4 regions of the Shinella zoogloeoides genome follow, and region 1 is predicted to be linked to each of the others. Evidence: predicted binding sites of a transcription regulator. Region 1 holds the regulator's gene; each other region holds the start of a gene.
What was found. Region 1 encodes LexA, which represses DNA repair genes until DNA is damaged. Its sites were predicted from a motif close to TGTTCNNNNTGTGTTCNG; they were not measured.

Region 1 (7,323 bases):
GTTCGCCGTACAACAGAAGGTAGCAGACTTCGAGGAAATCGCCGTGTTCGGCAAGCTGCTCGATGGGGTAGCCGCGGTGCAGCAACACGCCTTCGTCGCCGTCGATATAGGTGATCTTCGATTCGCACGACGCGGTGGAGGTGAAGCCGGGGTCGTAGGTGAAGGCACCGGTGTTCTTGTAGAGGGTGCCGATGTCGATCACATCGGGGCCGATCGTCCCAGACCGCGTCGGCAGTTCGACTGTCTTGCCACCGAACGATACATCCGCGCTGTTTCCTGTCATAACGATCCTCCGTTGTTTCGAATGGCGGCACGAAGTTGTGCCGGGCCGTGAACATGCTCGTTTTGCTAACCCATTTGCGATGCCCTGCCAAGCAATACCAAAGGCAAATTGTGCAGTGCGGAAATGGACGTTCCGGCAACGCAATATCTACCGTTTCCGTGAACTTGCAAGCAACCTTTGAGAGTGTCCCTCAAATCATGGAGGGCGCATCCCTTCTGGCAGGCTTAGCAATTTTGGAGCCTACTGCCGATTGCAGATTTCTCCGTTCGATTGCATGATGGAATGGGGAAAGCGGGGCCGGGCCATGGCCAAGGTGGATGTCGGGGAGCGGAGGGACGTGCCCGAGGCCTATGCCTTCCGGGCGGTGGCCGACGACGGCGTCTTGCCGGCGCCGCTGCGCGAGACACCAAGCCGGAGGATGTCCGTTGCCGCAGTTCTCCAGACGGCGGGCCGCGTTCGGCTGGCGGTATCGGAATGGCCCATCGCGACGGCCTTCGCTGCCGAGCGCGCGCATGGCCATTTCTTCCTCCTCGTTCCCGTTTTTCTCGGCATCGGCGCAGCCCTCTGGTTCGCCGGCGTATCCGACCCGTCGCTCCTTGCTCTCGCGCTGCTTGCCTGCGCGACGCTCTGGCCGGCCCTGCGATTGCGGCATCGGGAGGACTGGACGGCGCTTACCGCCGCTGCTGCCTTCCTCGTTCCCGTCGGCATGCTGCTCGCCGCTTTCGAAAGTGCGAGGCTGGACACGGTCATCCTAGATGCGCCGGTGACGAGCGAGATCAGCGGCCGCGTCCTGTCGCGCGAGAGCGACGAGCGCGGGGCGATCCGCTATCGCATCGCACTCGAGACGACGCGCGATCCGGTCCTGAAGCGTGCGCCGCGGATCGTGACGCTCCTTGCGCGCAGCCGGCATGCGCCGATCGCCATCGGCGACGGCATCAGCGGCCGCGCCCGGCTCGGCCCGCCCTCCGGGCCGGCACTTTCCGGCCTCAACGACTTCACCTTCGACGCCTATTTTGCCGGCAATGGCGCCATCGGCTATTTCTACGGTGCACCGAGCACCGTCGCTTCCGTGGATACCGGGCTCGATGGGCGGATTCGCGAAACGATCGCTACCTGGCGAAACAATCTTACCGAGCATATTCGCGGCCGTATCGGTGGCGATGCCGGGGCGATCGCCGCCGCGCTGGTGACGGCGGAACAGCGGGCGATCGGCGCGGAGACGGTGGAGGCGCTGAGGCAGGCAGGGCTTGCCCATGTGCTCGCCATTTCGGGGCTCAACATGGTGCTCGCGGCTGGCACCTTCCTCGTCGGCGCGCGCATGGCGATGGCGCTGATCCCCGGCTTTGCCGAGCGGTATCCGTCGAAGAAGATCGCCGCCGCGGGCGCGCTCGTCATGGTGACGCTCTATATCCTCGTCTCGGGCGGGGCGATTTCGGCCGTGCGCTCGTGGATCATGATCTGCGTCATGCTGATCGCCGTGCTCTTCGGCCGCTCGGCCATCAGCCTGCGCAACGTGGCGCTTTCGGCTATCCTCATCCTGCTGCTGACGCCGTCGGCCGTCACCAATCCCGGCTTCCAGATGTCCTATGCGGCAACACTCGGCCTTGTCGCGGGCTATGCCGCCTGGCGGGAGCGGCCGGTGCGGACGGAGAGCCGGGGCGGGCCGTTCCAGCTCTTCGGCGGCGCGGCGGGCCGGTTCTTCGGCGGGCTTTTGCTCTCCTCGCTGATCGGCGGCTTTGCGACGCTGATCTATTCCATCGGCCACTTCCACCGCATTCCCGCCTATGGGCTTGCAGGCAACCTGCTCGCCATGCCCGTCATCAGCGTCATCGTCATGCCGTTCGGCCTGATCGCCGTGCTGCTGATGCCCTTCGGTCTCGACGCCATCCCCTTTGAGATCATGGGCAAGGGCATCGAATGGATGATCGCCCTGTCGACGTGGGTCGCCGGGTGGAAGGGCGAGATCGTGACCGGCCGCATTTCGCCGCTCGCATTCGTCCTCATCGGCGTCGGCGGCGGGCTGGTCTGCCTGCTGCGTACGCGGCTGCGCCATGCCGGGACGGTGCTCGTTCTCTTCGGGCTCGGCGTCGCCTTCTGGCCGGGCGGCCGGGCTGGGCCGGAAGTTCTGGTCTCCGAGGACGGCCGCCTCGTCGCCGTCCTGCGCGGCGACAGGGTTGCGACGAACCGCACGCGGCCGCCGGATTTCATCTATGACCAATGGCGCCGCGCCCTGCGGCTCGGCGATCTCGTGAAACCGGACATGCGCAAGACGGCAGGGCTGACGCTGGAGGAGGCGACGGAAGAAATGCCGGCCGTAGGAGAGCGCAAACGCCCCCGCCGCAAGGCTGATCGGCAGAAGGCTAAGGATGCCCTGTCCGCAGCCTTCGAGACTGCGGGGAAGCGCGGCGGCTTCGTGTGCGAGGCAAAGGCGTTCTGCGCCGCCATCTCGCCGAGCGGCTGGCGCGTCGTGGCGCTGGAAGACAGCGCCTTTCTCGGCACGGCCTGCGACGCCGCAGACCTCGTCGTCGTACCGTTTCCGCTGCGCATCGATACGTGCCGCTCGGGCGCCCGGCTGGTGACGGCCCGGCATCTGCGCCGGACGGGCGCTCTGGAAATCATGCCCGCGGACGGAATGGCAAACGCTTCCCTATCGCAAGCAACCTTCCTGCCGGCCGTCGAAACGCTCGACCGGCCCTGGTCGCGCCATCGCACCTATGACTGGCGCATCGGGCAGTTCGAAGCCGAACCGGCGATCAATGGTAGCGGCGGATGAGCCCGACGAGCTTGCCCTGGATCTTGACGCGATCCGGCCCGAAGATCCGGGTCTCGTAGGCGGGGTTGGCGGCTTCCAGCGCGATGGAGGCGCCCTTGCGGCGGAAGCGCTTCAGCGTGGCTTCCTCGTCGTCGACGAGCGCGACGATGATCTCGCCCGGATTGGCGGTGCTCGCATTGCGGATGATAACCGTGTCGCCGTCGAGAATGCCGGCCTCGATCATCGAATCGCCCTTGACCTCGAGCGCATAGTGGTCGCCGCTACCGATCATCTCGGCGGGGACGGTGATCTCGTGCGTGTTGTTCTGGATGGCGGAAATCGGCACGCCGGCGGCGATGCGGCCCATGACCGGCACGGAGACCGACGAGGACATTTCCTGTGGCGTGCGCTGAGGCGGGGCGGCGGGCGCGGGCTGCTTGCCACGGCTGCCTTCGATGACGGAGGGGGAAAAGCCGCGACGGGGCTGCAGGCTCGGGGAATAGGCGTCCGGCAGCTTGATGACCTCCAATGCGCGCGCCCTGTTGGGCAGGCGCCGGATGAAACCGCGTTCCTCCAGCGCCGTGATGAGGCGATGGATGCCGGACTTGGAGGCAAGGTCCAGGGCGTCCTTCATCTCGTCGAAGGACGGCGGAATGCCGGATTCCTTCATACGCTCATGAATGAACAGGAGCAGTTCCTGTTGTTTGCGCGTCAGCATGGCCTCTCCAGCGAGAATCGTGAAACAAATCCAGAACAGACACTATCTGTTCCATATGTGTTCCGCAAGAGGCCGAGGGAACAATAATACTGTTCAGGCGGTGGGATCGCGCAGCAGAAGGACTTCACAAGCCGCGCCTGCGGGCGCGGCCGGGGCATGCGGCAGGCGGACCAGCAGGCCTTCCGATGCGGCGAAGATTTTCATCATCGACGAATCCTGCTTGTCGAAGGGCTTGACGACAAGCTCGCCGTTCGCGCGGGCGATGCTTGCACGGATATAGTCTTGCCGGTGGTCGTTTTCCTTGAGCGGCACGGCGGCCACCGCTTGGCGCAGGCGGCTTGCCGGCGGCAGGTGGGCAAGGCGGCGGACGAGCGGTTCGAGGAAGAGCAGAGCGCAGACGAGGCTGGAAACCGGATTGCCGGGCAGGCCGACGACCTGGACGGCGCGGAGGCGTCCGACCATCAGCGGCTTGCCGGGGCGCATGGCGATGCGCCAGAAATCGAGTTCCATGCCGGCTTCGCCGAGCACGGGCTGCACGAGATCGAAATCGCCGACCGAGGCGCCGCCAAGCGTGACGAGCACGTCGATATCGCGCGCTAGCGCGCCACGCACCGCTTCGAGGATCGCCTGCTTGTCGTCGGCGACGATGCCGAGGTCGACGATTTCGGCGCCGGCCGCGCGGGCGAGGGCGCCGACGCCGTAGGTATTGGACGCGATGATCTGGCTTGCGCCGGGCGGTGTTCCGGGCGTGACGAGCTCGTCGCCGGTCGCCAGCAGTGCGACGCGCGGGCGGGCGTAGACCGTGAGTTCGGGGTGGTTCATCGCGGCGGCGACCGTCAGGCGGCCGGGATCGAGCACGGCGCCGGCCTTCAGCACCACCTCGCCTTCGGTAAAATCCTGGCCGCGCGGGCGGATATGGCGGCCCTTCGGCGTGAGATAGGTTGTGCGGATGCGGCCGCCCTCCAGCACCTCCGCATCCTCCTGCAGAAGCACCGTATCAGCAAAGCCGGGGAGCGGGGCGCCGGTGAAGATGCGCACGGCCTCGCCGGGGCCGGCGGTTCCCTCGAAGGCATGGCCGGCGGCCGAAGTGCCGACAACGCTGAGGACTGAACCCAGTTCGGCGATGTCCGCGTGGCGGACGGCGTAGCCGTCCATGGCGGAATTGTCGAAGGGCGGCTGGGTGAGGCGGGCGGCGATATCTTCCGCCAGCACGCGGCCCTCTGCCTGGTGCAGGGGAACCCTCTCCGTCCGTTGCATCGGCTTTGCGGCCGTCAGAAGGCGTTCGAGGGCGTCGGCAACGGGCAGAAGCGACATCAGGTGTCTTCCCGCTTGTAATCGCCGGAGCGGCCGCCGGATTTTTCGCGCAGCCGCACGCCGCCGATTTCCATCTCGCGGTCGGCCGCCTTGGCCATGTCGTAGATTGTGAGGCAGGCGACGCTGACGGCGGTCAGCGCCTCCATCTCGACGCCGGTACGCCCGGTCAGCTTCGCCATGGCCTCGACCCTGAGACCGGGCAGGGCGCGGTCTTCGCGGATTTCCACCGACACCTTGGTCAGCATCAGCGGGTGGCAGAGCGGGATGAGGCTGGACGTCTGCTTGGCGGCCATGATGCCGGCAAGACGCGCCGTGCCGATCACGTCGCCCTTCTTGGCATCGCCCTTGAGGATCAGGTCGAGCGTTGCCGGCGCCATACGGATGGAGCCTTCGGCGACGGCGATACGGACCGTTTCCGCCTTGTCGCCGACATCCACCATGTTGGCTTCGCCCGACGCATCGATATGGGTGAGCGTGCGATCGTCGCCCGTCATCATTCCGCTGCCAGCATGCCGGCCTTGCCGGTCAGGAGTTCATGCGTCGCGGCCGCTACGTCGTCCTTGCGCATCAGGCCTTCGCCGACGAGGAAGGTGGAAATGCCGACCTTGCCGAGGCGTTCGCAGTCGGCATGGGTGAAGATGCCGCTTTCGCCGACGAGCAGCCGGTCGTCCGGCACCATGCGGGCCAGCGTCTCCGAAACGGCGAGATCGACCTCGAAGGTGCGCAGGTTCCGGTTATTGACGCCGACGAGCTTGGATTTCAGCTTCAGTGCGCGTTCCATCTCCTCTTCGTCATGGACCTCGATCAGGACGTCCATGCCGAGCGAGAAGGCGGCGTCTTCCAGCATCTTCGCCGCATCGTCGCTGAGCGAAGCCATGATGAGGAGGATGCAGTCCGCCCCCCAGGCGCGGGCTTCCAGCACCTGGTAGCTGTCGAACATGAAGTCCTTGCGCAGCGCGGGCAGCGCGCAGGCTTCACGCGCGGCGGTCAGGAATTCCGGGGCGCCTTGAAAGCTCGGCGTGTCGGTCAGCACAGAAAGACAGGCGGCACCGCCCGCCTCATAGGCCTTCGCGAGCGCCGGCGGGTCGAAATCCGGGCGGATGAGGCCCTTGGAAGGGCTTGCCTTCTTGATCTCGGCGATCAGGCCGAAGCGGCCTTCGGCCTTCCTGCCCTTGAGGCTCGCGAAGAAGCCGCGCGGCGGCTCCTGGTCGCGGATGCGGGCGCGAAGCTCTGCGGGCGCGACGCGCGCCTTCGCGGCGGCGATCTCGTCCAACTTGTAGGCTTCGATCTTCTTCAAGATATCGGTCATGGCCAATCCTACTCCGCCGAAGCTTCGTTGGAAACCGAGACAAGGCGTTCCAGCACGGTGCGGGCGCGGCCGCTTTCGAGCGCTTCGGTCGCAAGCTTCATGCCCTCGCCAAGCGTCTGCGCCTTGCCGGCAACGACCAGCGAGGCGGCGGCGTTGGCAAGCGAGATGTCGCGATAGGGCATGTGCGCACCGCCGAGAACGGAGAGGAGGGCGGCGGCATTGTGCGCGCCGTCGCCGCCGCGAAGGTCGTCGAGCGCGACTTGCGGCAGGCCGAAATCGGCGGGCGTCAGTTCGAAGGTGCGGATCTTGCCGTCCTCCAGCGCCGCGACCTGCGTGGTGCCCGTCGTGGTGATCTCGTCAAGGCCCTCGCCATGCACGACCCAGATGCTTTCCGAGCCGAGATCGCGCATCACTTCGGCGATCGGCACCAGCCATTGCGGCGCGAAGACACCGAGAAGCTGGCGCTTGACGCCGCCGGGATTGGAAAGAGGGCCGAGCAGGTTGAAGATCGTGCGCGTGCCGAGTTCGACGCGCGAGGGGCCGACATGCTTCATCGCGGGATGGTGGAGCTGGGCGAACATGAAGCCGAGGCCGGCATCGTGTACGCAGCGGGCGATCTCCGCCGGGCCGATGTCGAGCTTGACGCCGAGGCAGGAGAGGGCGTCCGCGGTGCCCGACTTGGAGCTGAGCGCCCGGTTGCCGTGCTTGGCGACGGGGACGCCGGCGCCCGCCACGATGATCGCCGCGAGCGTCGAGATATTGTAGGTGCCCGCGCCGTCGCCGCCGGTGCCGACGATGTCGATGGCGTCAGTCGGCACGGCGACCGGCAGCATGCGGGCGCGCATGGAGCCGACGGCGCCGTAGATCTCGTCCACGGTTTCGCCACGCACGCGCAGAGCCATCAGGAAGCCGCCGATCTGCGAGGGCGTGGCCGCGCCCGACATGAT
Region 2 (7,323 bases), 1.8 Mb from region 1:
TCATAGCTCGGATCGGTGACGACCGACGTGCGGCCAGCGGCGAGCACCGGAATGAGGTCGCCGTAGCCCGGCTTGTCGAGGCCGTCGTTCTTCAGCGCCCAGAGCAGGGTGATGAGCTCGGCCGGGGCCGGCTTCAGGAGCGCCGGCATGAAGATGTGGTAGGCGCCGAAGCGGATGCCGTGCTTGCGCATCGAAGCGCGCGCGTCCTGGTCGAGCGCCTTCACGTCGTCGGCGACGTCGCGGCGGAACAGCACGCCGAGATTTTCGACGAGCTGGAAGGCGAGGCCCTTGGCAAGGCCCTGCAGGTCTTCGGCGCGCGAAAGGTCGTCGAGCGGCTTCAGCACAGTGGCGATATGGTGGTTCACGAAACGCTCGATGCGGGCGGCGACGTGGTCGCGCGCATTGCCGGTCAGCTGCTCGTCGGAGAGCAGGATGACGCGCGGGCGCATGACGTGCTCGCTGGCGGTCAGGCGCGCGACGGGATCGCCGAGCCAGCGCACCGTACCGTCGGAGCTCAGGGCGAGATCGGCGTTGCCGGCGGCATGCAGGCGTGCGGCGCGGGCCTCGAATTCCAGCGCTAGCGCCTTCTGCGCAGCCGCCTGCACGGCCTTCGCATCCGGGCCTTCCGTTCCGGGCACGAGCGTGAACCGGAAACCGGCCAACTGCCCGACATGATGTCCTTCCACGAAGACATCACCATTCACACTGATTTCAGCTTCCAGCATCGCATTCTCTCTCAGGCGCTTCATGAGCACAGATGTCCTGCGATCAACAAAGCGTTTCGTCAACCGTTCATGTAGCGCATCGGACAATCGGTCTTCGATTTCCCGCGTCTTTTCCTGCCAGTGTGTCGGATCGGCAAGCCATCCGGGCCGATTCGACACATAGGTCCAAGTCCTTATCTGCGCGATTCGTGCCGAAAGCGTGTCGATTTCGCCATCGGTCCGATCGGCGCGGCGCACCTGGTCCGCCATGAAGTCTTCGTTAACCGTGCCGCGTTTTACGCGATCGGCATAGAGCGTCGAAATGAGGTCGGCGTGCTGGGCGGGCGTGATGCGGCGGTAGTCGGGCAGCGCGCAGACTTCCCAGAGCTTTTCGACGCGTTCCGGCGTGGTCGCGAGATCGCGGACGTCGGGGTAGCGCGAGAGATGTTCGAGCGCCTGCTGGTCGACGGCCGGCAGCGCGCGCGTCAGGCCGTTGATCGGCGGCGGGGCGTCGAGCGACTTGCGCAGGTTTGCAAGCGAGGAATAGTCGAAGCGCGGAGTGCGCCATTGCAGCACGCGGACGGGATCGAACTGATGGGTCTCGATGCGCTTGACCAGCTCGTCGTCGAACGGATCGACGCGGCCCGTCACGCCGAAGGTGCCGTCGCGCAGGTGCCGGCCGGCGCGGCCGGCGATCTGGGCAAGTTCGGCGGGGTTCAGGTTGCGGAACTGGTAGCCGTCGAACTTGCGGTCCTGCGCGAAGGCGACATGGTCGACGTCGAGGTTGAGGCCCATGCCGATCGCGTCGGTGGCGACGAGATATTCGACGTCACCCTCCTGGTAGAGCGCGACCTGGGCGTTGCGGGTGCGCGGCGAGAGCGCGCCGAGCACGACCGCCGCCCCGCCGCGCTGGCGGCGGATCAGCTCGGCGATGGCGTAGACCTCGTCGGCCGAGAAGGCGACGATGGCAGTGCGCTGCGGCAGGCGGGTGATCTTCTTGGAGCCGGCATAGAAGAGCTGGGAAAGGCGCGGCCGCTCGATGACATGGATGCCGGGCAAAAGCTGTTCGAGGATCGGCTTCATGGTGGCCGCGCCGAGCAGCAGCGTCTCGTCCCGGCCCCTCAGATGCAGCACCCGGTCGGTGAAGATGTGGCCGCGCTCGAGGTCGCCGGCGAGCTGCACCTCGTCGATGGCGACGAAGGCGGCGCGCGTCTCGCGCGGCATCGCCTCGACGGTGCAGACCGAATAGCGCGCCATATGCGGCGTGATCTTCTCCTCGCCGGTGACGAGCGCGACATTGTGCTGGCCGACCTTCTCGACAAGACGCGCATAGACCTCGCGCGCAAGCAGGCGCAGAGGCAGGCCGATAACGCCCGTCTCATGTGCCACCATGCGTTCGATTGCGTAGTGGGTCTTGCCCGTATTGGTCGGGCCGAGCACCGCGGTGACCCCGCGGCCGCTCAAGATCATGGGTGCTTGCGACAAGTCACGCCCCGGCAGGTTTCAATTTCGGCCGGAAGCACTTCCGGCAGGCCACAGATGCCCATCAGGGCGCCCGATGGCAAGGGGGGAGGCGAAATGGGCTGCTTTTCCCGGGTCTTTCGCCGGCTCAGGGAACAGGAACGGAACGAAACGGCGACGAATCGCTGACTCGCGGCGATTCAGGGTTTGTTCACTGCAAGGGGTTGAAGGAATTTTCGCCGGTGCCACGAAATGTTGAATCCTATTAAGGACTAAGCTTCGCCGACAATGGAAACCCGCCATGCTGCTTCAAGTTGCCTTGACGCATCGATTGAGGCTGCTACGCTTCGAATCAGGCTTATGCGGCCTGCCGCTCGCTCCCGTCGTGGAATGGTGAACGCATAACCGAAATCATGGTTTGACCCGCCCTGGCGATTCATCAGCAATGCGAGCACTGACCTCTTTCCGAGTCGCCCGGGTAGGGATGAACCGATGAAAAGCTTTCTGGAATCGAAAGCCATGGCAAAAGCGCTGCGCCAGTCTCTGGCGGAGCGGAATATCGACATGTCCCATGGTGAATGCCTCGAACTGATCGCGCGGCAATTCGGGCTTGCCGACTGGAACATTCTTTCGGCACAGATCGAATCGGCCAAGTCAAAGCTCCAGCCGCTGCCTCTCCCCTCTGGTTGGTTCCCGACCGGCTTTACGGACACCCAGCGATATCGGATCGGCCTCGATCTCACGTCGCCCGGCTGTGCACTTATCGAGTGCCTCGTGGGTAAGGAGACCGACCTCGGAAACGAGCGCTTTGCATGCCTGATGCAGAGTATAGACGCCGACAGCTACCGCGGTACTGTCAGCCTGACGGCCAGCATCAGGGCCGAGGCAGCGAATGTCGGAACCATCTGGATGCGTGTCGACGGAGAGCCAGGTTCGACCCTGCGCTTCGACAACATGCTTCAGCGCGAGGAGAACGGGGCGATCTACGGCACATCCGGCTGGATCGAGCGTTCGGTCGTTCTGGATGTACCCGTGGAAGCTTCCAGCATCCATTTCGGCTTCTTCCTGAAGGGCTATGGGAAGGTGTGGGCACGAAACTTCCGTCTCGAGACCGTCGCGCATGGCACCCGGACGACCGAGATGGCGCCACAGGCCCCGGAGCGGAAAACTTTGCCCAAGCAACCGGCTAATCTGGATTTCACCGGGATATCCGGCTGACGGCCATTATCCTGCCCATGACAGGATCGGGAAAACTCGGAGGCCCGGTGCCGAGCCGGCATCGGGCCGATCGACATCGTCCGTCAAACCGGATGATCGTGCAGGTCCGCGCCCTCCCAGCCGCCGCCGGCCTCGTAGAGCGGGAAGACCTCTTCGGTGAGGTACGGCCCGCCGCCGACGGATTCCTTGGAGGACATCAGCACGAAGCGGTTCACCGTGAAGGGCGCGGTATAGAAATTGCCGCGGCCGGTGAGGTAGTGCGCGACATCCTCGGGGCGGGCGTTACGCAGGCGGGCGAGGGTGACGTGCGGGGTGAACTTGCGCGGATCGGCGGGAAGGCCGAGGCGCTGGCAGATGCGCTCGATTTCCGCCTGGAGCGCATACATTTCTGGCGCCTGCGTGACGCCGGCATAGACCGAATGGGGCTTCTTCGAGCCGAAGGAGCCGATGCCGGACAGGGCGAGCTGGAATTCGGGGCGCTCGATGCGGTCGAGCCTGTCGACAACCTCGTCGGCGGTGCGCCCGTCGATGTCGCCGATGAAGCGCAAGGTAATATGGAAGTTCTCGACATCGATCCAGCGGGCTCCGGGAAGTCCGCCTCTCAGCAACGAGAGGCTCATCGCCGCATTCCGCGGCACTTCGAGGGCAACGAAAAGTCTCGGCATGGCGACTTCTCCCTACTGGAATGTAACGTCAGCGAATCACGCAAAGGACTTTCGCGCAACCCTTATTTCGCACCCGCGATAACTACTCCCCTGCCGATATCGACTTGAGGAAGGCTTCCGCCGTCGGGAGGATCGACTGGACCATGACGTCCACGCCCTCCGGGTTGGGATGCATGCCGTCCTCGATCTGGAGGTTCGCCTTGGTGACGACGCCTTCGAGGAAGAACGGATAGAGCGGTACGCCGTGCTTTTCCGAAAGGCGCTGGTAGATGCCGTTGAAGCGCGCGGCATAGTCCGCACCCATGTTGGGCGGGGCCAGCATGCCGGCAAGCAGGACCGGGATGCCCCGCTCCTTGAGCCGGGCCAGCATGGCGTCGAGGTTCTTCTCGGTCTCCTCCGGGGCGATGCCGCGCAGGGCGTCGTTGGCGCCGAGTTCGAGGATTACGCCCTGCGTTCCGTCCGGGATCGACCAGTCGAGCCGGGCAAGGCCGCCGGACGTCGTATCGCCGGAAACGCCCGCATTCGCGATCTCGACCTCGTAGCCTTTGGCGCGCAGCGCAGCCTCCAGCTTGACCGGAAAGGCATCGGCGGCGGGAAGCTGGTAGCCGGCCATCAGGCTGTCGCCGAAGCCGACGAGCTTGACGGGCGCAGCCTGTGCGATGCCGGCGGATAACAAAGCTGTGATCGCAAGTGAGGCGAAAAATCCGACGGCCGCTTTAAACGACATGGAGCTATTCCTAGATTGCTGGCATTCCAGTGTTTCCGATACATATAGGGCAGAATTCCTTGGCCAAAACCATCATCGATCTGAAAAAAGCCGATCTCACCCTCGGCCAGGCGGCCGCGTCCGTTCATGTGCTGAAGGGGATCGACCTTGCGATCGATGCGGGCGAATCGGTCGGGATCGTCGGCCCGTCGGGCTCCGGCAAGTCGACGCTGCTGATGGTGCTCGCCGGCCTCGAGCGGCTGGACAGCGGCGAGATCCATATCGACGGCGCGGGCCTGCACGGAATGAACGAGGATCAGGTGGCGGATTTCCGCGGCCGCAACATCGGCATCGTCTTCCAGTCCTTCCACCTCATTCCCAACATGACGGCGCTGGAAAACGTCGCGGTGCCGCTGGAACTCGCCAATGTGCGCGACGCCTTCGAGATCGCGCGGCGCGAGCTGACGGCCGTGGGGCTCGGCGAGCGCCTGTCGCACTATCCCGGCCAGCTTTCCGGCGGCGAGCAGCAGCGCGTGGCGATCGCCCGGGCACTGGCCCCTTCGCCGAAGCTGCTGATCGCCGACGAGCCGACCGGCAATCTTGACACCGAGACCGGCCAGCAGATCGCCGATCTCCTCTTCTCCAAGCAGGCCGAGCGCGGCACGACGCTGGTACTGGTGACGCATGATCCCGCGCTTGCCGCCCGCTGCGGCCGGCAGGTCGCCATGCGCTCCGGCGAGATCGTTTCGGGCGCGGCGCCCGTCCGGGCTCCCGTCCAAGCGGTGCCGGCATGAGGATCGGCACGGTCCTCCGCCAGTTTCCGCTGGCCTTGCGCCTGGCGCTGCGCGAAATGCGCGGCGGCCTGAAAGGCTTCTACATCTTCCTCGCCTGCATCGCGCTCGGCACGGCAGCGATCGCAGGCGTCAATTCGGTATCGAGCGCCATCACCCAGGCGATCGCCTCGCAGGGGCAGACGCTGCTGGCCGGCGACGTGCGCTTCGAGTTCAGGAACCGTTTCGCGACGCCGGAGGAGCTGAAACATTTCCAGAGCCTCGGCGACGTGTCGCTGTCGACAGGCCTGCGCTCCATGGTGCGCCTGCCTGACGGCTCCGACCAGACGCTGGTCGAGGCCAAGGGCGTCGACGGCGCCTATCCGCTCTACGGCGCGCTGGAGGCCGAGCCGAACAGGCCTGCCTCGACGCTTTTCGCTAGAGAGGGTGACGCCTACGGTGTCGTGGTCGCGCCGCTGCTGCTCGACCGGCTCGGCATCGCCGTCGGCGACGAGATCCTGCTCGGCACGGCAAAGCTGAAGATTGCGGCGACGCTCACGCGCGAGCCGGATGCCGTTTCCGAAGGGTTCGGCTTCGCGCCGCGGCTGATGCTGTCGGAAGAGGCCCTGCAGGCAAGCGGGCTCGTGCAGACCGGCAGCCTTGTGGAGAATGCCTATCGTATCCGCCTCGCCGATCCCGCAACATCCCTCGAAACGCTCAGGGCGGAGGCCAACAAGGCCTTCCCGACAGCCGGCTGGTCGATCCGCACGTCCGACAGCGCGGCGCCGTCGCTGACGGCCAATATCACCCGTTTCTCGCAGTTCCTGACGCTCGTCGGCCTGACGGCGCTGATCGTCGGGGGCGTGGGCGTGGCGAATGCCGTGCGCGCCTATCTCGATTCCAAGCGCTCGGTTATCGCGACCTTCAAATGCCTCGGCGCGCCCGCCTCGCTGGTCGCGCTGGTCTATCTGACGCAGATCGCACTGATCGCATCGATCGGCATCGTCATCGGCCTTGTCGTCGGCGCGCTGATGCCGCCGGTGGCCATGCAGTTCCTCGGCGGCGTGCTGCCGGTGCCGGCCGAGACGGCGCTCTATCCCTCCGCCCTGCTGCTGGCGGCGGTCTTCGGGCTCCTGACGGCGCTCGCCTTCGCGGTCCTGCCGCTTGGCCATGCCCGTGAGGTGCCGGCGACGGCGCTGTTCCGCGAACAGGGGTTCGATGCCGGCCGGCTGCCGAGCTGGCCCTATGTGCTGGGCGCTGCCGCCTTCCTCGCGGCTCTGGCGGGGCTGGCGATCTTCACGGCCTATGACCGTTACATCGCCGTCGTCTTCCTCGGCGCAATCGCCTTCGCCTTCGTCGTGCTGCGCGCCGTCGCCATGCTGATCACGGCGCTGGCGAAACGCAGCCCGCGGGTCAATTCGCCGGCACTGCGGCTCGCCGTCGGCAATATCCACCGGCCGGGGGCGCTGACCTCCTCCGTCGTTCTCTCGCTCGGCCTTGGCCTTGCGCTGCTGGTCACGCTGACGCTGATCGACGGGAACCTGCGCCGCGAGCTTACCGGCAACCTGCCGGAGCGTGCGCCGAATTTCTTCTTCGTCGATATCCAGAGCAGCGAAGTAGAAGGCTTTCGCGACGTGCTGAAGGCGAACATGCCGGAAGGCAAGATCATCGAGGTGCCGATGCTGCGCGGCCGGGTGATGGAGCTCAACGGCGTGGACGTCGCCAAGGTCACGGTGCCGCCGGAGGGACAATGGGTGCTGCGCGGCGACCGCGGCATCACCTATGCCAAGCGCGTGCCG
Region 3 (7,323 bases), on a different replicon from region 1:
CCAAGACGGTGGAGGAGAACGTCGCCCTGCCGCTGAAGATCGAAGGCTGGCCGAAAGCCAAGCGCCTTGCGCGCGCGGCCGAACTGCTCGACCTCGTCGGCCTCTCGGGCAAGGCCAAGGCCTATCCGTCCGAACTTTCAGGCGGCCAGAAACAGCGTGTCGGCATCGCCCGCGCGCTTGCCGCAAAGCCCGCGCTGCTGCTGTCCGATGAGGCGACCTCCGCGCTGGACCCGGAGACGACCCGCGCCATCCTTGCTCTGCTGAAGGATATCAACAGCAAGCTCGGCCTCACCATCCTGCTCGTCACGCACGAGATGGAGGTGGTGCGCTCCACCGCCGACCGCGTGGCGGTTCTCGATGCCGGACGCGTGGTGGAAGAGGGGCCGGTCTGGCAGGTTTTCTCCCAGCCGCAGGCGCAAACCACCAGGAGCCTTCTCAGCGGTATCCGCCCGCAGCTTCCCGCCCATATCGCGCAGCGGCTTTCGCCGGATATGGCCGGCGAGGCCATTGTCAGCCTCGACATCGCCGGGCCGGCCGCGACCGGTTCGCTCTTCCAGGATATTTCCGCCGCGTTCCCCGGCGGCTATCGCCTCCTTCACGGCGGCATTGATCATATCCAGGAGCAGGCCGTCGGGCGCTTCTTCATCGCGGTGCCGGCCGATGACGCCGCGCGCCTCACGTCGTTTGCGGAGCGCCTCGGCGCACAGGTGGAGGTCCTCGGCCATGTCGCCGATCATGCTTGAACTTCTCGTCCGTTCGCTCTGGGAAACCATCGTGATGACGGCCGCCTCCGGCGTCATCTCGCTCGTCTTCGGCCTGCCGCTCGGCCTTGCGCTGGTCGCGACGGCGCGCGGCGGCATTGCGGAAAACCTCTCGATCAACCGGGTGCTCGGCGCCGTCATCAACGGCTTCCGCTCCGTGCCCTTCATCATCCTGCTCGTCGCGCTCATTCCGGTGACGCGCCTCATCGTGGGAACGTCGATCGGCACCTGGGCGGCCATCGTGCCGCTGTCGATCGCCGCGACGCCCTACTATGCCCGCATCGCCGAAGTCTCGCTCAGGGAGGTCGACCGCGGCCTCATCGAGGCGGTGCGCGCCATGGGCGGCAACCGCTGGACGATCGTGCGCGAGGTGCTGATCCCCGAGGCGCTGCCGGGCATCGTGGCCGGCTTCACGGTTACGCTGGTGACGCTGATCGGCGCTTCCGCCATGGCCGGCGCCATCGGCGCGGGCGGGCTCGGCGACCTTGCCATCCGCTACGGCTACCAGCGTTTCGAGACGGCCGTGATGGTTGCGGTCGTCGCGGTGCTCATCGTGCTCGTCTGCGGCATCCAGTGGTTCGGCGACCGCCTCGTCGCCCGCCTCGATCATCGCGGCTGAGTCCCAAAAAGGCATCGGACGGGAAGCCGCCCGATGCCCCGCATCCCGCCGCGGATGCAAAGAATTTTCATGGATTTTGAAGACTGTAGCAGGCCCTTTCTTACGATCGCGCTCCTTCGCGCGCATCATCCGCACCATAGCCCGTTCGCGAAGGAAGGCCCGCCATGCCGTCACTCGATATACCCGTCGACACCCTCATCCTGCCCGGCCTCAACGGTTCGCCGGAAACGCACTGGCAGCGCCATTGGGCACGGGACAATCCGGATAGCCGGGTCGTCGATCAGCACGACTGGACCTGCCCCAGACGCGAACAGTGGCTTACGGAACTGGAGCGGCAGGTCGAGATGGTAGGAAGGGACGTCTGGCTGGTGGGGCACAGCCTCGGCTGTGTCCTGGCGGCGCATTTCGCCGAAAGCCGGCTCGCCTCGCGCATCCGCGGCGCGCTGCTCGTCGCTCCCTGCGATCTCGATGCGACCGAAACCTTGCATCCCTGCATCGTCAGGTTCGGCGCCATGCCGGACACGCATCTGCCGTTTCCCTCCCTCGTCGTCGGCAGCCTCAACGACCCCTATATGCCGCTCGACCGGCTGCGCCGGACGGCGCATGCCTGGGGCAGCGGCCTCGTCGATATCGGCGCGGCGGGCCATATCAACGTCGCGAGCGGCTTCGGCCGCTGGACCGCCGGCTATGACTTCCTGGAGATCCTGAAAGACCGCGCGTCGCAAGCCGAGACGCCGGACCGCCGCCTCTTCACCGCGGCCGTCGCCCATTCCGGGTTGGCGCTCACTTGAATATCCTCGCGGGCTCTCAGAACCGGTAGTGGAGCCTGACGCACCCCTTGTCCAACGCCTGCGCGCTGACGAGCGTCGGGCAGGGCGTCCACGCCTCCACAAACGTCGGGCGGGGAATGGAGGCGCGCTGCGAAATCTGCTATGGCTCTTGCCAGCGGTCCGTGCCTGCGACGATAGTGTCCGGCGGAACGGTTTGGGAGGTCTGATGGCGCTGGATGTTCGGACATCGAAGGAGATAAGCGGAGCGGCGGCGCCCAAGGCGTTGCGCGTCGGCTTCATCCTGTCGAAGAGCTTCACCCTCTCGGCCTTCGCGCTGTTCGTGGATACCCTGCGCCTTGCCAGCGACAGCGAGGACCGTTCCCGCCGCGTCAACTGCGATTGGGACGTCATCAGCAGCACGCGCAACTTCATCTCCTCGTCGGGCGGCATCCAGGTCGCCCCGACCGCGCCCTTCGCCGATCCGTCCTGTTTCGACTATATCGCCGTCGTCGGCGGCCTCCTGAGCGTCGACGAACCGATCGACAGCTATGCGACGGCCTATCTGCGCAAGGCGGCCAATGCCGGCGTCGGACTGATCGGGCTGTGTACCGGCAGTTTCATCCTCGCCGAAGCCGGGCTGCTCAAGGGCCATACGGCCTGCGTGAGCTGGCTGCACCACCGCGAATTCCGCGGGCGCTACCCCGACATCGATGCGACCTCGGAGCAGATTTTCCGCTTCGACGGCAAGGTCGCCACCTGTGCCGGCGGCAGCAGCGTCGCCGATCTTGCCGCGACACTCGTGCGCCATCATGTCGGCGAGGCGGCCGAGCGCAATGCGCTGGAAATCCTTCAGATCCGCCACCGGCGCGACGCCACCGACCTCCAGCCGCGCAATCCGCTCGGCCTCGAAGCACGCGACCGCCGCGTGCATCTCGCCATCATGATGATGGAGCAGCACACGGAAGACCTGCTCTCCATCGACAGCATCGCCACCATGACCAACGTCTCCCGCCGTCAGCTGGAGCGGCTGTTCGAGAGCGACATGGGGGCCTCGCCGAGCGCGATCTACATGAAGATCCGCATGGCCGCCGCGTACAACATGGTGGTGCGCACCAACAAGCCGCTGATCGAGATCGCGCTGGAAACCGGTTTCGAGAGCCTCTCGCACTTCACTCGCCGCTTCCGCGCCGCCTTCGGCGACACGCCCTCGCAAATCCGCCGCGACGGGCGCCGCCAGGCGGGCTGATCGCGTTTCTTACCGCCGCTTGGAACCAAGCTGCCTGCCATCCGTTCGGTCTTGATTGCAGACAAGGAGACCGCAATGGCAAGCACTGACGTTCAATCCCAGATTTCCGCCCTGCGCGCCGAAATCGCCCAGCTCCAAAAGGATATCGGCGACAAGGGCACCGAGGCCTACGAGACGATCCGCGACCGCGCCGGCAATGCCATGGAGGCCGCCCGCCCCGCCGTGCGCTCTGCAAGCAAATATGTCCGCAACGAAGGCGCCGCCGTCGCCCAGGCCGCACGCGAGCATCCGGCCGCCCTTTCGACGGTCGTGCTTACGGCCGGACTTGCCGGCATCGTCATCGGCTATCTGCTCGGCTCGCTCGAAAGCGAACCGCCCCGCCGCCAGCGCTGGTTCTGACACGCAAGAAAGCCCGGCATTGCCGGGCTTTTTCATGGCATGATGGGCAAGGCTCTACCGGTGGCGAAGGCCGAAGAGGTAGCCGATGAAGGCGGCGCTGGCGAGGGTGGCGAGCGGGTTGGCCTGAATGGTCTGGCGCAGTTCTTCGCGCAGCGATTCCGCCTTGGCGACCGCCAGGTTGCCCGTGCCCTCGGCGATCAGGCCCGCGGATTCCTTCAGCCGGCTGATTTCCGATTTCAGCGCCTCGATCTGTTCGCTGACCGTGGCTTCCGCGGCCGCGGCGCGGGCTTCCTCAGAGATGTTGTCGCGACCTTCAACGACGCCGAGCGTGCGCTTGCCGGTGCTTTTTTCGTCAGCCATGGACATGTCTCCTGAATTTGATGACCAGAATTTGCTGGAATGGCGTGAGGGAGAACTTCCGCCGCGCCCGTTGGTTCCCGAGGATGATTCAAACTGTGATCTTTCCGGCGATTGACTCTGGGGAAGAATGAGAACAAATAAAGAACATTCATTCTTCGACCAGGAGCCCGCCAGCCGATGTCCGCCTCCGCCAATGCCGTTGTCGCCGACCTGCGCGACCGCATCCGGCAGTTCGACGGCCGCGCCCTGCGCGACCGGGCGGTGCTGCCCTTCGGCGTGCCGGAAATCGACAGCCGGCTGCCCGGCGGCGGGCTGGCGCTGGCCAGCCTGCACGAGGTCTGCGGCGGCGGCAACGATGCCGTCGAGGGCGCGGCCGCCATGCTTTTTGCCGCCGGCATTGCCGCCCGCACCAGGGGACAGGTGCTCTGGTGCCTGACGCGGCCCGATCTCTTCGCCCCCGCGATGGCGCAGGCAGGGCTCGCCCCCGGGCGCGTCCTCTATGTGGAAGCGGGCGACGAGAAGAGCCTTCTCCTCTGTTTCGAGGAGGGGCTGCGCCATGGCGGGCTGGGCGCGGTGGTGGCGGAGGTCGCGCGCCTGTCGATGACGGCCTCGCGCCGCCTGCAGCTTGCTGCGGAAGCCGGGGGCACGCTCGGCATCGCCGTGCGCCGCTTCAGGCATAGGCGGGAAGCCGGGGCTTTCCTGCTGCCCACGGCCGCCGTCACGCGCTGGCAGGTTTCCGTGCGGCCGTCCGTGCCGCTTCCCGTGCCGGGCGTCGGCCGGGCGCAATGGCTGCTGGAACTCACCCGCTGCCGCTCCGGCGAGACGGCGCAATTCGAAGTGGAGGCATCCGATGCCGAGGGTCGTATCGCTTTTTCTTCCCGGCTGGCCGATCGATCGCCTGCGACGGTCCCTTGGCGCTTCGGCGCCTCCGCCTGACCGGCGGCTCGTTCTGGTCGGCAAGGAGGGTTCGCGCCGCATCGTGACGGCGGTGAGCCGGCCGGCCGAGCAGGCGGGCCTTCGCGTCGGCATGCCGCTCACCAAGGCCCATGCGCTGCTGCCCGATGTCCTGACCATGCCCGCCGACCCCGCGGCCGATGCGGCGGCGCTCCGGCGCCTTGCTCTCTGGGCCCTGCAGCACTACGCCCCCATCGTCGCGCCGGACCCGCCGGACGGGCTCGTCATCGACACGACCGGCGCAGACCACCTGCACGGCGGCGAGGCACGCATGCTGACCGGCCTCGTCAACCGCCTCGGCGCCTCCGGCATTTTCGCCCGCGCGGCCATTGCCGATAGCTGGGGGGCGGCCTATGCCGCCGCCCGTTTCCATGCCGATCCGGTCTGCATCATTCCGCCCGGCGCGGCGGGGGAGGCCGTCGCGCCGCTGCCGATCCCCGGCCTGCGCATCGCGCCGGAAACCGTGACGGGCCTGCATGTGCTCGGCTTTGCCACGATCGGCGACGTGCTCGCCGTGCCGCGCGCGCCGCTCGTGCTGCGCTTCGGCCCGCTCCTCGGCCGCCGGCTCGACCAGATCGAGGGCAGGATTTCCGAACCCGTCGATCCGCTGCGCGATCCGGAGCTCGCCACGGTGCGAAAGGTCTTCGGCGAACCGATCGGCGCACCGGAGACTATCGCCCGCTATACGGCCGGCCTCGTGCACGATCTCTGTCACGCACTGGAAAAGCGCGGCCTCGGCGCGCGCCGGCTCGATCTTCTCTTCCACCGCGTCGACAATTCCCTGCAGGCGATCCGGGTCGGGACGGCACGCGCCGTGCGCGATGAAAAGCGGCTCATCCGGCTGCTCTGCGACCGGATCGAGACGATTGATCCGGGTTTCGGCATCGAGATCATGGATCTGACCGCGACGCTTGCCGAACCGCTTGTCCTGCAGCAGGCCGCGTCTTCGCTGATAGAGGAGGAGCAGGCCGACCTTGCCGGCCTCGTTGACGTCATCGCCAACCGCATCGGCGCCGCACGCCTATACCGTATCGCCCCGGTCGAAAGCGACGTGCCGGAGCGGTCCTTCCGCCGCATTCCGCCCCTGGCGCCCGATGTCGGGACGAGCTGGCAGGAGGGCTGGCCGCGCCCGGCGCGCCTACTTGCCCGGCCGGAGCCGATCGAGGTCATGGCGCTCCTGCCGGACCACCCGCCGGCGTCCTTCACATGGCGCGGCGTGCGGCGGCTGGTGAAACGGGCGGACGGCCCGGAGCGCATCTTCGGCGAATGGTGGAAGCGCGACGCCGAGCTTGCCGCCGTGCGCGACTATTTCCAGGTCGAGGATGCGGAGGGCGAGCGCTTCTGGCTCTTCCGCTCGGGCAACGAGGCCGAGGCGGCAAGCGGGGCCGGCCGCTGGTTCCTGCACGGGATATTCGCATGAAACCGCGTTATGCCGAGCTTCAGGTGACCTCCCATTTCTCGTTCCTGCGCGGGGCGAGCGGCTGTGCAGAACTGGTCGCGCAGGCCGGCGCGCTCGGCATCGAAGCTCTCGCCGTCGTCGATCGCAACAGCCTCGCCGGCATCGTGCAGGCCCACAGGGCGGTGAAGGAACTGCCGGAAGGGGAGACAATGCGTCTCGTCGTCGGCTGCCGGCTGGACCTTGCCGATGGCATGTCGATGCTCGCCTATCCGACGGATCGCGCCGCCTATGCCCGCCTCTGCCGCCTGCTGACCATCGGCAAGAAGAAGGCCGGCAAGGGCAAGTGCCATCTCGACTGGGCCGACGTCGTCGAATGGAACGAGGGGCTGCTTGCCGTGCTGGTGCCGGACGAGGCGGACGAAACCACCGCCTTTCATCTCCGCCGCCTCAAGGAAACCTTCCGCGACCGCAGCTACCTCGCTCTCACGCTGCGCCGCCGGCCGAACGACCAGCTCCGCCTCTGGCAGCTCTCCAATCTTGCCGCCCAATACCGCGTGCCGACCGTCGTCACCAACGATGTGCTCTACCACGAGCCCACCCGGCGCATGCTGCAGGATATCGTCACCTGCATCCGCCACAATGTCGTCATCGACAATGCCGGTTTCCTGCGCGAGCGCCACGCCGACCGCTACCTGAAGCCACCAGAGGAGATGCACCGCCTCTTCACCCGTTATCCGGAAGCGCTTCGCCGTACGCTGGAGATCGTGGAGCGCTGCCGGTTTTCGCTAGACGAGCTGCAATACCAATATCCCGAC
Region 4 (7,323 bases), 1.6 Mb from region 1:
CCCATAAGGTGCTGACGCTGAAGAGCCGTGTTGCGAAGCTGCGCGCGATCGGCAGCCGCCCGGCCATCGCCCTTGTCGAGATGCTGGAATTCTTCGAGCGCTTCGACCTGGAAAAATACGGTTCCGATGGCGGCCCGCTGCACGATCCGACGGTCATTGCCTATCTCCTGAAACCGGAGCTTTTCTCCGGCCGCGACTGCAACGTCGAGGTCGAGACCGCCTCGCCGCTCACCGTCGGCATGACGGTCGTCGACTGGTGGCAGGTCACCGGCCGCAAGCACAATGCGCGCGTCATGAAGGATATCGATGCGGACGGTTTCTTCGCGCTGCTTGCCGAACGCGTCGGCCGCCTGTGATGCGCGGGCACCGCAACGCCGCACCGGGTGCAGAGGGCCGTTTCCACAAGGAGATGGTGGGCCTCTACGACCGCTTTGCCGAACTCGGCTTCCGCCCCGTTTTGCTGCGGCGCTTCGTGCTTCTCAACGGCGGCGTCGCCGCGGCCCGCGAGCTCGTCTTCAAGCAGGGAACGACCGGCCTTGAACGGCTGCTCGATGCCGGCAAGGCGGAGCTCTCCATGGAAGCGCTGATGTTGCGCCCCGAATATCAGGGCCTCTTTTCGGAACTGGAGCTGAAGGAAGCGTCGCAACGGCTGGCGAGCGCCACCCGGTCGCGCTCCCGCGGGCGGCTGCAGGCGCAGCCGACGGAGCCGAAATAACTCTGAGAAAACAGAAAGGCCGGCAGTGACGCCGGCCTTTCTGCTTGTCTCGCGCGATGCTCAGAACTCTTCCCAGTCGTCCTGCGCGAGCGCCGTATTGCCGGCGACCTGCGGCATGGCGCGGGCCGTCGTGCGCGGCGCCTGATAGGCGGCGCGTTGCGGCTGGGCCTGCTGGCGGGCCGTGTGCTGCACCGGCTGGGCGGCCATTGCGGCCGCGCCGGCGCGGAAGCGGGCGACGAGCGACTTCAGCGTCTGGGCCTCGTCGTTCAGCGCCATCGAGGCGGCGGTGGTTTCCTCCACCATCGCGGCGTTCTGCTGCGTCACCTGGTCCATCTGGTTGACGGCCGAGTTGATCTCCTTGAGGCCGACGGCCTGTTCGGAGGCCGAGCCGGAAATCTGGCGGATCAGGCCGTTGATCTGGATGACCTGGTCGGCGATGTTTTCCAGCGCGCTGCCGGCCTTGCCGACGAGATCCACGCCTTCGCGCACCTGCACCTCGGACGTGTTGATCAGCGCCTTGATTTCCTTGGCGGCCTTGGCCGAGCGCTGGGCAAGCTCTCGCACTTCCTGGGCGACGACTGCGAAACCCTTGCCGGCTTCGCCGGCGCGGGCGGCTTCGACACCGGCGTTAAGAGCGAGCAGGTTGGTCTGGAAGGCGATTTCGTCGATGACGCCGATGATGTTGGAGATTTCGCCCGAAGAATGCTCGATGCCGCGCATCGCGTCGATTGCCTTCTGCACCACTTCGCCGGACTTGCTGGCGTCGTTGCTGGCGGTTTCCACCGACTTGGCGGCGACGCGGGCGTTCTCGGCGCTCGAATTGACCTGCGAGGTGAGCTGGTCGAGCGCGGCTGCGGTTTCTTCCAGGCTTGCGGCCTGCTGCTCGGTACGGTGCGACAGGTCGGCCGCGCCCCTGGAGATCTCGCCGGTGCCGCCGCCGATATTGCCGACCGAGGCGTTGACCGTCTGGATCGTCTCTTCGAGGCTGGCGATCGCCGAGTTGAAGTCGGTCTTGAGCTTGCCGTATTCGCCTGGGAAATCGCCGGAGAGACGGAAGGTCAGGTTGCCCGAGGAAAGCTGCGCAAGGCCGTCGCCGAGCCGGGCGACGATATCGCGCTGGAGCGCGCTCGATTCGGCCCGTTCGGCTTCGGAGCGGCCGCGCTCGGCTTCCGTCATCTGGCGCTGGCTGTCGGCTTCGGCTTCTAGGCGCTTGGTATCGGCGAGCCGGTGACGGAAGCCTTCCAGGGCTTTCGCGACCGAACCGGTCTCGTCAGAGCGGTCCTGGCCGGCGATCGGCTGGGTGTAGACGCCGTTGCCGAGCGTGGCGACATCGTTGACGAGACCGGCAAGCGGCTTCTGCACGAAGAAGCGGACGGCAAAGTAGAGGCCTGCCAGCACGGTGGCGAGCACGATCAGGCCGCCTGCGATCATCATATAGGTCTGGTCCTGGACGGGCGCATTGATCGCCGCGCGCGGCACGTCGACGAGGACGGCCCAGGTCGTGTTGATATCCGGCAGCGCGAACGGGTAGACGACGCGGTCGAAGGCGGCGAACTCATCGAAGGACAGGTTCTTGATATGGCCGACCTTGCCGGTGGCAAGCGCTTCCTTCACCACTTCGACGCCCGTCGAATCGTATTCCTTCATAAGCAGGTCGACGTTCGGCCCGACGATCCACTTGCCGGTCTGCGAGAGCAGCATGACACGGCCTTCGCCGAACGGCCGAAGCTGGCTCAGCTTGTCATAGAGCGTCTTCAGGGAGACGTCGGCGCCGGTGACGCCGATCATCTTGCCGTTCACGTTGACCGGATAGGCGATGGAGGCCATCGTCAGGTTCTCGCCGGTGGAAGTTTCCTGATAGGGCGAGCTCATGGCACCCTTGCCGCTCTTGGCGGCCAGCGCATACCACTCGGCCTTGTAGTCGGATTCGAAGGTCGACAGCGTGATCGTGCCGTCCTTGCGCTTCGTCCAGTAGGGGTTGAACGAGCCGTCCTTGAACGTGCCGGTTTCCAGTTGCTCGGCCATGCCGCGCGACTGGCCGTCGAAGGCGTTGGGCTCTTCCGCAAACCAGCTACCCAGCGCGAAGCTGTTCTTTTCCGTGTTCGCCTTCAGGATACTGACGACGGCCTTGCGGTCCATGAAGCCGGCCGCATGGCCCTGCTCGATGACGCCGCCCATGGCGCGCGCCGCGCCGGCCAGCGCGCCGATATCGGCGGCGATGTCGGCGGCGATCGCCTTGGCCTCGGTGTCGGCCTGCGTATAGACGAGATCGGACACGCGGCTCTGCGTCTGGTCGATCAGAACGGTATTGGAGGCGAGCATCACCAGGGCGATCGTGCCGCCGGTAACCGCGATGAGCTTCGTCGCGAGCGACTTGGCCTGGAACTTGAACATGAAATCCTCACGATGAGAGACGCCCGCGGCGGATGGCCGCGAAGGGGCACATTCGTTTGCGGGGGTCTCCATCATGGAGGTCGGGGCGCGCGACCAGCGCCAGAGACGGACCGCGCCTGTTCAAGGTGCGGTGTCTGAGGACTTCAGTAACCGATAAAACATTAATAAATAGCCAAGTTTCGTTGCCGCTTCTTGGCGCAACCGGCTGATTTTCAGGCGTCGCGAACCATGCGACGCCCGATGCACCTTCCAGCCCGAGCCGTTCAGACTTCCGCGTCGACGGCGGCGGCAAACGGGATGGAGGGCTGCGCGCCCGGCTTGAGGCAGGCGAGCGAGCCGGCGACGGCCGCGCGGCGCAGGGCGTCCTTGAAGCCGAGGCCGGCATCAAGCGAGGCGGCGAGATAGCCGCAGAACGTGTCGCCCGCGCCGACCGTATCGACCGGCTCGATGACGAGGCCGGCGGCGCGGAAGATCTCGTTCTTGCGGATGGCGATCACGCCGTCGGCGCCGAGCGTCACGATGATCGTCTGGCCGCTTGCGGCGTGGAGCGCGCGCATGGTGGTTTCGCGCGCCTCGTCGGAAAGCTCGCCCTTGCCGACGAAGAGGTCGAACTCCGTCTCGTTGGCGACGAGCACGTCCGCCATGGCGCCGAGCCGCCGGGCGTCGGCGCTGAAGGGGGCGATGTTGACAATCGAGGTGACGCCCTTCTGCTTGGCCGCGACAAGCGCCGCCTCGATGGCGGCGTTGGGGATCTCGAACTGCAGCATCAGGTAGTCGCCGCGCGACATGCCGCCGACCGTGCGCCTGGCATCTTCCTCCGCGACGGTGCCGTTGGCGCCCGGCACCACGACGATGACGTTCTCGCCCTCGTCGTCGACGAGGATATGCGCCGTGCCCGTCGCCTCGGCGGCGGAGCGCACGCCGTTGAGGTCTACCGCGGCATCGGCGAGCAGCGCCAGCGCCTGGCTTCCCAGCCGGTCGTCGCCGACGGCGCCGGCCATGCGCACGATGGAGCCGGCGCGGCGGGCGGCAAGCGCCTGGTTGGCGCCCTTGCCGCCGGCGGCGGTGGTGAAGCTGCTGCCCATCACCGTCTCGCCCGGCTTCGGCAGGCGTTCCGGCGTTGCGATGAGGTCCATGTTGATGGAACCGAAGACGGTGATCATGAGAGCTGCCCCTTGTCGTTTCCGCCGGACACTGCCCGAGGCGGTCAGTCCTCGTCAACTACCCTCAGCCGCAATGCTCCCGTTCTGCTCTCGACGGTCTTCTCCACCGGCTGGGAAAGCTCGGAAACGCTTTCGAATTCAAGCTCTCCGATGCGCGCGCCCCGGCGCGCCAGCTTTTCCGTCGAGGTGAGGATGAGGTCCACATCCTTCTGCGCCGAGGTAAAATGGCCGTGCAGCTTGCGCACCCGGTCGTCGAGCCGCGTCAAATCGTCCATCAGCCGTGCGACCTCGCCCTGGATGACATGCGCCTGCTCGCGCATGCGCTGGTCCTTGAGGAGCGCCTGGAGCACCTGCACGGAGAGCATGAGCAGCGAGGGCGAGACGATGACGATGCGCGCCCGATGCGCGCGCTGCACGACGCCCTCGAAATTCTCGTGGATGCTGGCGAAGATCGATTCCGAGGGCACGAAGAGGAAGGCCGTGTCCTGCGTTTCTCCCGCCAGCAGGTATTTTTCGGAAATATCCCGGATATGGGTCTCCATGTCGCGGCGGAACTGCTGGGCGGCGATTTTTACCGCCTCCGGCGGGCGCCCGTCCGACATGGCGTTCCATGCCTCCAGCGGGAACTTGGCGTCGACGACGAGCGGCGGCTGACCATTCGGCATGCGGATCGTGCAATCGGGGCGCACGCCGTTGGAAAGCTGCGCCTGGAACTGGTAAGCGCCGTGCGGCAGTGCATCGGCGATGATCGTCTCCATGCGCGATTGGCCAAAGGCGCCGCGCGTCTGCTTGTTGGAGAGGATCGCCTGCAAGCCGACCACGTCCTTGGCCAGCGACTGGATGTTGGTCTGCGCCGTGTCGATGACGGCAAGCCGTTCCTGCAAGCGCCTGAGATTCTCGTGGGTCGCGCGCGTCTGCTCGGAGATCGACTGGCCGAGGCGCTGCGTCAGGCCGTCGAGCCGCGCATTGATCGCCTGGTTCGTCTCGGATTGTTTTGCGCCGAAGACCTCCGCCATCGCCCCGACGCGTCCCTGCATCTCGGTCTGCGCCCTCAGTAGCTCGGCAAAGCGCAACTCCGCGATCGCCGCGGCTTCACGCTGGCGGGCATGGCTGCGGCGGGCAGAGACGAAGCCGAAGACGGCGAGAAGCGTGACGACAAAGAGGAGCAGCGCCGGGCCGGGGCCGCCGAGCCGGGCGAGGAAGGTCAGGAGCAGGGTATCGAAAGTGGGGTCGATCATGCCGCGACCATAACACGGATTGCGACGGAAACCAGATCATAACGTGAACAAATGAAGTGAAGGGCTGGTGAAGCCGATTGAAAGCCCAAAAAAACCACGCTAAGGGAGGCGCATGACCATCAAGCCGCTGATTATCCTTCCCGATCCGATCCTCCGCGAGGTCTCGAAGCCCATCGAGACCATCGACAGCGAGGTGAAGAAGCTCGCCGATGACATGCTGGAGACCATGTACGATGCGCCGGGCATCGGCCTTGCCGCCATCCAGATCGGCGTTGCGCGCCGTATGCTGGTGCTGGACGTGTCGAAGGACGGCGAGGACAAGGCGCCGCTCGTCTTCATCAACCCGGAGGTCGTCAGCACGTCGGATGCCCGCTCGGTGTACGAGGAAGGCTGCCTGTCGATCCCGGATTATTATGCCGAGGTCGAGCGCCCGGCAGCGATCACCGTCAAGCATCTCGACCGTGACGGCAAGGAACGGCTGACGGAGGCCGACGGCCTGCTGGCGACCTGCCTCCAGCACGAGATCGACCACCTCAACGGTGTGCTGTTCATCGACCATATTTCCAAGCTGAAGCGCGAAATGGTGATCCGCAAGTTCACCAAGGCGGCCAAGCTGCGCGGCAGCAAGGCGCTCTGAGGCGGCAACCGCCGTCTCCCATCCCTACGGAGGCTGACCGATGGCCCTTCGCATCATCTTCATGGGCACGCCGGATTTCTCCGTTCCGACGCTGGAAGCGCTTGCCAGCGCTGGCCACGAGATCGTCGCCGTCTATTCCCAGCCGCCGCGCCCGGCCGGCCGCCGCGGCCTCGAACTGGTCAAGTCGCCGGTTCAGCAAGCCGCGGAGAAGCGTGGCATCCCCGTCCGCACGCCGGTCAATTTCCGCGAGGAAGCCGATCGCGCGGCGTTCCGTGCGCTGAATGCGGACGTCGCCGTCGTCGTCGCCTATGGCCTGCTGCTTCCCGAAGCGATCCTCACCGGCACGCGGCTCGGCTGCTACAACGGCCATGCCTCGCTGCTGCCGCGCTGGCGCGGCGCGGCGCCCATCCAGCGCGCGATCATGGCCGGCGACACCGAGACCGGCATGATGGTCATGAAGATGGACAAGGGTCTCGATACCGGACTGGTCGCGCTCACCCGCCGCGTGGCGATAAGCGACACGATGACCGCCGGTGAACTGCACGATGTGCTGATGCAGGCCGGCGGCGGGCTGATGGCCGAGGCCATGGCAAAGCTCGAGGCCGGCGATCTTCCGCTGACGCCGCAGGCCGAGGGGGGCGTGCTCTACGCCGCCAAGATCGACAAGGCCGAAACACGCATCGACTTCTCCCGCCCTGCCGGCGACGTGCACAACCATATTCGTGGCCTCTCGCCGTTCCCCGGCGCCTGGTTCGAGCTTTCCGTCGCCGGCAAGCCCGAACGCGTCAAGGTGCTGGCCAGCGAACGCTCCAGCGAGACCACCGCAAAACCCGCCGGAACGGTGCTCGACGGCCGGCTGACCGTCGCCTGCGGCGATGGTGCGGCGGTGCGGCTCGTGCGCCTGCAGAAGGCCGGCGGCAAGCCGCTCGATGCGGCGGACTTCCTGCGCGGCACGCCGGTTCCTGCCGGCGAGGTCCTCGCCTGATGCCGCGCTACCGCCTGCGCATCGAATATGACGGCACGCCCTATGTCGGCTGGCAGCGGCAGGACAACGGCCATTCCGTGCAGGGCGCCATCGAGGCGGTGATCCTTTCCCTGACCGGCGAGACCGTGTCGATCCGCGGCGCGGGGCGGACGGATTCCGGCGTGCACGCCATGGGGCAGGTCGCCCATGCG

Region 2: the regulator LexA is predicted to act here: its motif matches at 2,317-2,334, upstream of Q9316_RS17825 (helicase-related protein).
Region 3: the regulator LexA is predicted to act here: its motif matches at 4,285-4,302, upstream of Q9316_RS21240 (ImuA family protein).
Region 4: the regulator LexA is predicted to act here: its motif matches at 5,543-5,560, upstream of Q9316_RS01135 (DNA recombination protein RmuC).

The regions. Positions count from the first base shown of each region.
Region 1 is NZ_CP132311.1:1,619,969-1,627,291, reverse strand. Features, by position in the region: gene gltA (citrate synthase) at 1-283, opposite strand, end outside; gene Q9316_RS09160 (ComEC/Rec2 family competence protein) at 588-3,056, shown strand; gene lexA (transcriptional repressor LexA) at 3,037-3,753, opposite strand; gene Q9316_RS09150 (molybdopterin molybdotransferase MoeA) at 3,847-5,067, opposite strand; gene moaC (cyclic pyranopterin monophosphate synthase MoaC) at 5,067-5,561, opposite strand; gene trpC (indole-3-glycerol phosphate synthase TrpC) at 5,561-6,376, opposite strand; gene trpD (anthranilate phosphoribosyltransferase) at 6,385-7,323, opposite strand, start outside.
Region 2 is NZ_CP132311.1:3,413,342-3,420,664, forward strand. Features, by position in the region: gene Q9316_RS17825 (helicase-related protein) at 1-2,174, opposite strand, end outside; gene Q9316_RS17830 (glyoxalase superfamily protein) at 2,658-3,383, shown strand; gene thpR (RNA 2',3'-cyclic phosphodiesterase) at 3,467-4,048, opposite strand; gene Q9316_RS17840 (arylesterase) at 4,131-4,775, opposite strand; gene Q9316_RS17845 (ABC transporter ATP-binding protein) at 4,835-5,548, shown strand; gene Q9316_RS17850 (ABC transporter permease) at 5,545-7,323, shown strand, end outside.
Region 3 is NZ_CP132312.1:164,943-172,265, reverse strand. Features, by position in the region: gene Q9316_RS21270 (methionine ABC transporter ATP-binding protein) at 1-743, shown strand, start outside; gene Q9316_RS21265 (methionine ABC transporter permease) at 724-1,380, shown strand; gene Q9316_RS21260 (RBBP9/YdeN family alpha/beta hydrolase) at 1,545-2,171, shown strand; gene Q9316_RS21255 (GlxA family transcriptional regulator) at 2,377-3,396, shown strand; gene Q9316_RS21250 (hypothetical protein) at 3,472-3,795, shown strand; gene Q9316_RS21245 (hypothetical protein) at 3,850-4,155, opposite strand; gene Q9316_RS21240 (ImuA family protein) at 4,333-5,091, shown strand; gene Q9316_RS21235 (DUF6504 family protein) at 5,006-6,529, shown strand; gene Q9316_RS21230 (error-prone DNA polymerase) at 6,526-7,323, shown strand, end outside.
Region 4 is NZ_CP132311.1:46,478-53,800, forward strand. Features, by position in the region: gene Q9316_RS01115 (nucleoside hydrolase) at 1-356, shown strand, start outside; gene Q9316_RS01120 (hypothetical protein) at 356-715, shown strand; gene Q9316_RS01125 (methyl-accepting chemotaxis protein) at 776-3,109, opposite strand; gene Q9316_RS01130 (ribokinase) at 3,373-4,272, opposite strand; gene Q9316_RS01135 (DNA recombination protein RmuC) at 4,317-5,510, opposite strand; gene def (peptide deformylase) at 5,623-6,147, shown strand; gene fmt (methionyl-tRNA formyltransferase) at 6,188-7,132, shown strand; gene truA (tRNA pseudouridine(38-40) synthase TruA) at 7,132-7,323, shown strand, end outside.